DNA from 3 places in the Xanthobacter versatilis genome. Region 1 is predicted to be linked to each of the others. Evidence: riboswitches for the same ligand, from Rfam matches in the RefSeq annotation. Region 1 holds a riboswitch; each other region holds the start of a gene.
The links. A riboswitch is a leader RNA that binds a small molecule or an ion and turns the genes downstream of it on or off. The one in region 1 is predicted to bind cobalamin.

Region 1 (2,257 bases):
TGGCGATGCGGTCGATGACAGGAGTCATCACCGGCGGCGGCAGCGCCGCCACATCGGTGCGGAAGAGGCAGAGGGGACAGTGGACGATGGATTTCGGGGTGCCGCCGTCATCCGACTGCGGGTCCGAAGACGCGTCGGAATGGCAGAAAGCCGTCATGGCGCCAGCGCCGTCAAGCGAGACCGAGGCCATCAGGGCGCTGGTCAGGACGATCTGGAAGACAAGGGCATAGGCCGCCGCGAACGCAGCGATCCAGCCAATCCCCCATGCCTGTCGCCGCCGCCTGAGCATCAGATCCCTTCCCTCACGGTAAATTTACCATGGGGCTGGTCATAAGGAAACGACGGCCAGATGCGACCGATGTGCCGGCGGGCCCATCTTCCAATCATGAGGACGCGGGCCACGCCAAAAAAGAACGGCGGCACCCCAAGGGGATGCCGCCGCCTTCATACGGGAGCGAAAACGATCAGGCGGCTTCAAAAAGCCGACGCTCGAACAGCGGGCTGCCCTTCAGGCCATTGAGCGCCTTGGCCGCCGCGAGCACGGCGAGATCCACCAGCGGCTCGACGATGATGACGAGCAGATAGGCGCCGCCGAAGGACCCGATGGAAGCGGCGTTCTCGGCGGTGAAGCCCTGGCCGTAGAAGGCCCAGAACGCCACCCAGGCGACGATTCCGGCCTGATAGGTGGTGGAGAGCGCGAGTGCCTGGCGATACTTCAGGTCTACATAGGGCGTATTCGGCGCGATGACCTTGGGCGCGAGTGCCGTGAGCGCGAACAACGGCACCAGCAGGGTGGTCACGTTCATGCCGAACTGCGGCAGGTCGAAGGGCGCGAAGAACAGGCCCTGGACCAGCAGGCCGAGGGCAAGGCCGAAGGCGGCGGGCGCGGCGCCCAGAATCAGGAACAGGGTCGAGCCCAGGATGAGGTGCACCTCGGAGACGCCCACCGGATAGTGCGGCAGCACCTCGAAGAAGGAGAACACGAGGGCGGTCGCCACGGCGCTGCGCGTCAGCAAGGACACGGCGCCGCGCTCGCGCAGGGTGTTGAAGGCGAGCTTCAGCGTGTAGCCGCCGGCGCCAGCCGCCGTCACGTAGCTCAGCCAGATCTTTCCGCTATCCACAAGGCCAGGTTCGATGTGCATTGAAAGCTCCGTTGCCGTCTCACCCGACGGCGTGAGGGTGAACACATGCCCATGGTCGGTCTCCTGACTTGCGGGTCGTCGCAACCATCCGCCTTCCCAGACCCGGCCTCGAAAGGCTCAGGTCCAGTGGCATCGTGGAAGGCCACTCGCCGCTCACAGTCGCGGGGGCGGTCGGGGCTTCGGGCGGTCAGGCCCTTCCCCGTTCCCAGATCCATCGAAGCGCGTCGCCGCGCGCCGATGGAAAACCATGTGCCTTTGCAGCAGCGGACAATCGGCGGTTCCTGTCAAGCCTGATCGCCAAGAAGCGCCCGCTGCGCAGGCGCCCTCCCCGCCGAAATCAGGGGCGGATCTCGATCTCGCCCGCCAGTTCCTTCAGGGCGTCGGCCGGGCCGACGATCTCGATGCGGACGGACCAGCGGCCCGGATGAGGAAGATCCAGCGCATTCACGCGCCATGTGCCATCTCCGGGCTTGGTCGCCGGCCACCGCACCGGCCCGATTCCAGCCGCGGGATTGTCGAGGACCAGCGTCACCGCCTTGGCGTCGAGCGGGCCGAACTCCCCGGTCAGGATGACCATGGACGCGCTGACGGGACCTGAGCGGCCCGGTGCGATGGACAGATCCGCCATGGCCGCGCCGGTGTGGACATGCAGCGAGGCCGGCTCCGCTGCGATGGCAGCCAGCACGCGGGGCGGCGGCGTGAAGCGCCACACCGCCGCGACCGCGAAAATCGCGAACATGAGGACAATCTCGGCGCAGATGGAGCGGCGCAGATGCGCGATCGCCGTCGCCTCTCCCCGCTCCGCCGGCGCCGTCAGCCTGACACGGTTGACGGCCGCCAGGGCAAACAGCGGCATGAGCAGAGCCACCTTCGCCAGCAGCACCGCGCCATAGTCGGTCGTCCAGAGCGCCGTGAGGCTCCCCAACTGGATGACCGCCAGCAGCAGGCCCGCCGCAGCCAGGGACAGCACCGCAAACGGCGCAAGCACCGAGAAGCGACGCAGGACCGCTGCCGCCTCGGGCGATCGCGACGCGAATGCCCTGCCCAGCGGAATGAGGCCGCCGGCCCAGACCGCGATCCCCACGGCGTGCAGGAACACCGCCGGCCGGGTCACT
Region 2 (2,257 bases), on a different contig from region 1:
CCGATGCCGAGGCCCAGCAGCACGGCGATATCCACCTTGCCGGCGGTGGCGCGCACCAGCTTCACCGCGCGGGGCAGGCTCTGCGCCACTACCCGTTCGGCGATGGCGAAGCCGGCATCGTCGAGGAGGTCGCTCTTGGAGAGGATGACGAGGTCGGCGCAGGCGATCTGGTCCTCGAACACCTCTTCCACCGGGTCGTCATGGTCGAGGCTTGAGTCTTCCGCGCGCTGGGCGGCCAGCGCCGAGAGGTCCGGCGCCACCCGCCCTTCGGCCAGCGCCGGGCCGTCCACCACCGCCACCACGCCGTCCACCGTCACCCGGCTCTTGATGGCAGGCCACTGGAACGCCTGCACCAGCGGCTTGGGCAGAGCGAGGCCGGAAGTCTCGATGAGGATGTGGTCCACGCGCGGGGTGCGCGACAGGATCTGGTCCAGTGCCGGCACGAAATCGTCGGCAACCGTGCAGCACAGGCAGCCGTTGGCCAGCTCCACGATGGTGTCCTCGGAGCAGCTCTCGATGCCGCAGCCCTTCAGGATCTCGCCGTCGATGCCCACGTCGCCGAACTCGTTGACGATCACCGCGAGGCGCTTGCCGCCGGCATTCTCCAGCACGTGGCGAATGAGCGTGGTCTTCCCCGCGCCGAGGAAGCCGGTGACGATGGTGCAGGGCACGCGGGCGAGCGAAGTCATCAAGGCTCCTTGGGAAGGGACAAAGGCGGGATGCGGGCGACCATGCCGCGCTTGAGGCTGTCGGGCCGTCCGCGCCAGGGCATGAGACCGTCGCTCGAGCATGCGAGCAGCGCCGCGCCGGCGATGAGGTCCGGGGCGGCGTCGGCGGAAAGGTCGCCGAACACATAGGTCCAGCCATCGCGGCGGACCATGGCGGCGGACAGGGACCGCTTGCAATTGGCGAGGCAGCGCACGCCCTGCACGGCGATACCGTCCGGCAGCGGGGCAGCCGCGGCGGCTTCGGCGAGGGCAGCGCCATCGACGGGGGAGGCGGCCTCGCCGCTGCTGCGGCAGGTGGTGCAGACGAAGACGGTCACGGTCGGCGCGTTGTCCGGCATGGCGGCGGGCGCGTCATGGGCGCGGGGCGTCGTTCCGGCAGGGGTCTCCGCCGTGGCATCGCCTGTAATATCGGCAGGTTCGCCGCGCTCCACCATACATATCCATGGGTGCGCGGGCCGCCCGTGCATGGCGGGCTTGAAGGGACGCAAACCGGAGCACCCCGCCCGGCGCGGACCTTGTCGAAGGCAGGTCTCCTGGCTCGCGGATCAGCGCCCCCACCGCCTTCCCGGCGCCTTGCGGCGACAGTGGCATGTGGCAGGGGCTCACCGCTTACAGTTGCGGGGGCAGCCGCGGCATGGGGAGAGACCTCCCGCACCGCATTCCCTTTTGCGCCCGTGTGGGACCACGGGACCTTCGACAGGGGCACTAAAGGCAGGGTAGGGGCGAATGTCAAATGGGGCGGCCGCGGGTGGTCGGGAGGGCGGTTTCGCGGCCCGAAACACATTGCCTCTCTTTCCAGCCCGCGTGATCGACCTGAGGCTCGCGGGCGCGGAGATACCGCACCAGCGGGGGACGCAACCGGCTCACACCTCCCCGGCGGTCTTCAGCAGGAAGGCATGGAGCGCTTCGGCGGCAAGGCCGATGTCGGCGGGGGAGGCGTATTCGCGCGGGTTGTGACTGCCGTTCTCGGATCGCACGAACAGCATGGCCATGGGCATGATACCCCGGAAGACCATGGCGTCGTGCCCGGCGCCGGAGGGCAGGCGCACCACGGGCAGTTGCAGGCCTTCCACCACCTGCGCCATGCGCTCCTTCAGGACGCCGTGGCAGGGCGCGGCCGGCACCTCATGGCCGATGTCGAGGACGGCGCGCACACCGCGCCGCGCCGCGATCTCGTCGATGGCCGCGCGGATGTCGGCCACGGCGCGCTGGCGCAACTCGTCGGAGAGGGTGCGCACGTCGAGGGAGAATTGCACCTCGCCGGGCACCACGTTCACGGCGCTGCCGGCGATAATCATGGTGCCGACCGTGGTCACCAGGGCATCCGCATCGGCGCGGCCGCGGGCTTCGACGGCGAGGATCATCTCGGCTGCGGCGGCCAGCGCGTCGTGGCGCATGGGCATGGGCAGGGTGCCGGAATGGCCGGCCTCGCCGCGCACGCGAATGTGCCCGCGCGAGGCGCCGGCGATGCCGGTGACGATGCCCAGCGGAGCGCCCGCCGCCTCCAGCACCGGCCCCTGCTCGATATG
Region 3 (2,257 bases), on a different contig from region 1:
AGCACCGCCAGCGGCAACGACCTTTTGTAGACCAGCAGGGCGATACCTGCGGCGGTGGCCACCGCCGTGCCGATCCACCATGCCTGACGGGCAAACAGATCCGCCGCCGGCATGGCGGGCAGCTCGGGCGGCAGGCTCAGGCTGGGGGCCAGGGTGACCGCGGCGAAGGCGGCGACGCCCCAGGCGAGCCCGTCGCGCCAGCCGGCAAGGCCGCCGGCCACCTCGGAGACCGCCAGCAGCAGCAGAGCGAAGCCCGCCGCGCCTACCACATTGGCGAGGGCGGTGTAGAGCAGGCGCTCGGCGCCGTCGGACGGTGCCCAGGCATCTGCATGATCATGCGGCGCGGCGACAGACTGGCCGGCGGTACCATGATCGTGCGAGCCATGATCATGGGAGGCAGGCGCAGGCGCCGCCTCCTCATAGGCCTCGGCCTTCAGGATGAGAGGGGTGGTCGCCGCGTGCTGCAGCCCGGTCATCAGGAGACCGGCCAATAGCCCGCTAAGCGCCGCCGCGAAGACGAGGGCGCGAAAGATCGCCATGGCTGAAAGCTCCCCTCAGTGGCAGGGGAAGCCGGTGGAATGGCGGTAATCGTGCGCCGCATTGTGCAGCACCGGAATACCGGAGAAGCCGACGCCGCCGACAATGAACAGGCCGAGCAAACCCGCAAGGGTGATCTGGACCGCGCGGGACGCGAGGCCGGATTCGGTGGCGGCTGTATTGGGCGACTGGGTCTGGGTGGTCATCATCCGTCCTTTCAGCCCTCCCTCCGAGGGCGCATGGCGATGCCCTCAACGGGCAGGATGTCGCCGGCAGGTCTCCTGGCTCGCGGGTCATTGCGAAGCCTGCGCCTTCCCGGATTGCTCCAGTGGCATGTTGCAGGCCCGCTCACCGCCGACAGTTGCGGGGGCAGCCGCGGCTTAGGGAGAAACCTCCCGCACCGCATTCCCTCTTGGTCCGCCCGAAAGCGAACACCGACGACGGGACGACTATAGGGTTATCGCGCCCCACCGCAACTGCGGCTTGGCGGACATGCCCATGGGGCTGACCCATCCCCGGGCAAAAACTGCACGGCGGTCGGGGCGATCCCCGAGGCGGACCCCGGTCGTCGCCCGGCGTCAGCCTTTCCAATGGGGGAATACGGATCGGCGGATTGCCCCAAAGAGGTGTCGAAGCACCTCTTAAAGCGATGCATCAAGACTTTAGCAATCGCAGACAAATAATTGAAATAAATGAATAATTCAAAATCACTTCATGTAGCGGATCCGGCAGGCGTCTGCATGCCACGCCCTGTCCCCTACCCTTTCGCCTTCGCCACCAGCGCTGACGTGGAGCGCCCCTCCACCAGCGGGATCAGGGCGACCCGCCCGCCGCGCGCCTTCACCACGTCGCCGCCCACCACCTGGTCCTCGCGGTAATCGGCGCCCTTCACCAGCACGTCCGGACCGAGCGCGGTGATGATCTCCAGCGGGGTGTCCTCCTCGAACAGCACCACCAGGTCGACGCAGCGCAGCGCACCGATGACGCGGGCGCGCGCAGCCTCGTCCTGCACCGGACGGGTCGGCCCCTTCAGGCGCTGCACCGAGGCATCGGTGTTCAGCGCCACCACCAGCCGGTCGCCCTCCCGCGCCGCCGCCTCCAGGATGGCGACGTGGCCGGGATGGACCAGATCAAAGCAGCCATTGGTGAAGACCACGCGGGCGCCTGCCGCCTGCCAGCCGGCGATGACGGCGGCGGCCCGGGCACGGTCCACCAGCGCGCCGGGGGCCGCGCCCTCGGGCACGCTGGCGTCGAGGGCCGCGTTGAGTTCCGCCCGCGTCACCACTGCGGTGCCGATTTTGCCCACCGCGACCGCGGCGGCGGCATTGGCGAAATGCACGCTGGTCTCCAGCGTGTGCCCGGAGGCGAGGGAGACGGCCAGTGCCGCCAGCGCCGTATCGCCGGCACCCGACACGTCGAACACCTCGCGGGCCTGGGCCGGCACATGCAGCACCTGCCCGTTGCGGCGCCACAGCGTCATGCCCTTCTCGGCGCGGGTCACCAGCACGTCGCCGCCGAACTGGCCGGACGCAGCCTCGGCCGCCAGGGCCGCCTCGGCGTCGGTGGTGTCGGGCAGGCCGGTGGCGGCGGCCAGTTCCAGCCGGTTGGGGGTGACCAGCGTCGCGCCGCGATAGGCCTCGAAGGTGCGGCGCTTGGGATCGACGATCACCGGCACGCCCTTCGCCTGCGCAGCAGCGATGGCGGCGCCGATGACCACATC

Region 2: linked by a shared signal. The riboswitch ahead of V5F66_RS09365 (DUF1636 family protein) and the one ahead of V5F66_RS15465 (energy-coupling factor ABC transporter permease) in region 1 are both predicted to bind cobalamin.
Region 3: linked by a shared signal. The riboswitch ahead of V5F66_RS14155 (CbtB domain-containing protein) and the one ahead of V5F66_RS15465 (energy-coupling factor ABC transporter permease) in region 1 are both predicted to bind cobalamin.

The regions. Positions count from the first base shown of each region.
Region 1 is NZ_JBAFVB010000007.1:233,978-236,234, reverse strand. It holds gene V5F66_RS15470 (DUF2946 domain-containing protein) at 1-289, opposite strand, end outside; gene V5F66_RS15465 (energy-coupling factor ABC transporter permease) at 465-1,142, opposite strand; cobalamin riboswitch at 1,179-1,407, opposite strand; gene V5F66_RS15460 (copper resistance CopC/CopD family protein) at 1,480-2,257, opposite strand, start outside.
Region 2 is NZ_JBAFVB010000003.1:400,117-402,373, forward strand. It holds gene cobW (cobalamin biosynthesis protein CobW) at 1-692, opposite strand, end outside; gene V5F66_RS09365 (DUF1636 family protein) at 689-1,159, opposite strand; cobalamin riboswitch at 1,235-1,438, opposite strand; gene V5F66_RS09370 (allantoate amidohydrolase) at 1,592-2,257, opposite strand, start outside.
Region 3 is NZ_JBAFVB010000006.1:262,275-264,531, forward strand. It holds gene V5F66_RS14150 (CbtA family protein) at 1-539, opposite strand, end outside; gene V5F66_RS14155 (CbtB domain-containing protein) at 555-746, opposite strand; cobalamin riboswitch at 792-991, opposite strand; gene rfaE1 (D-glycero-beta-D-manno-heptose-7-phosphate kinase) at 1,295-2,257, opposite strand, start outside.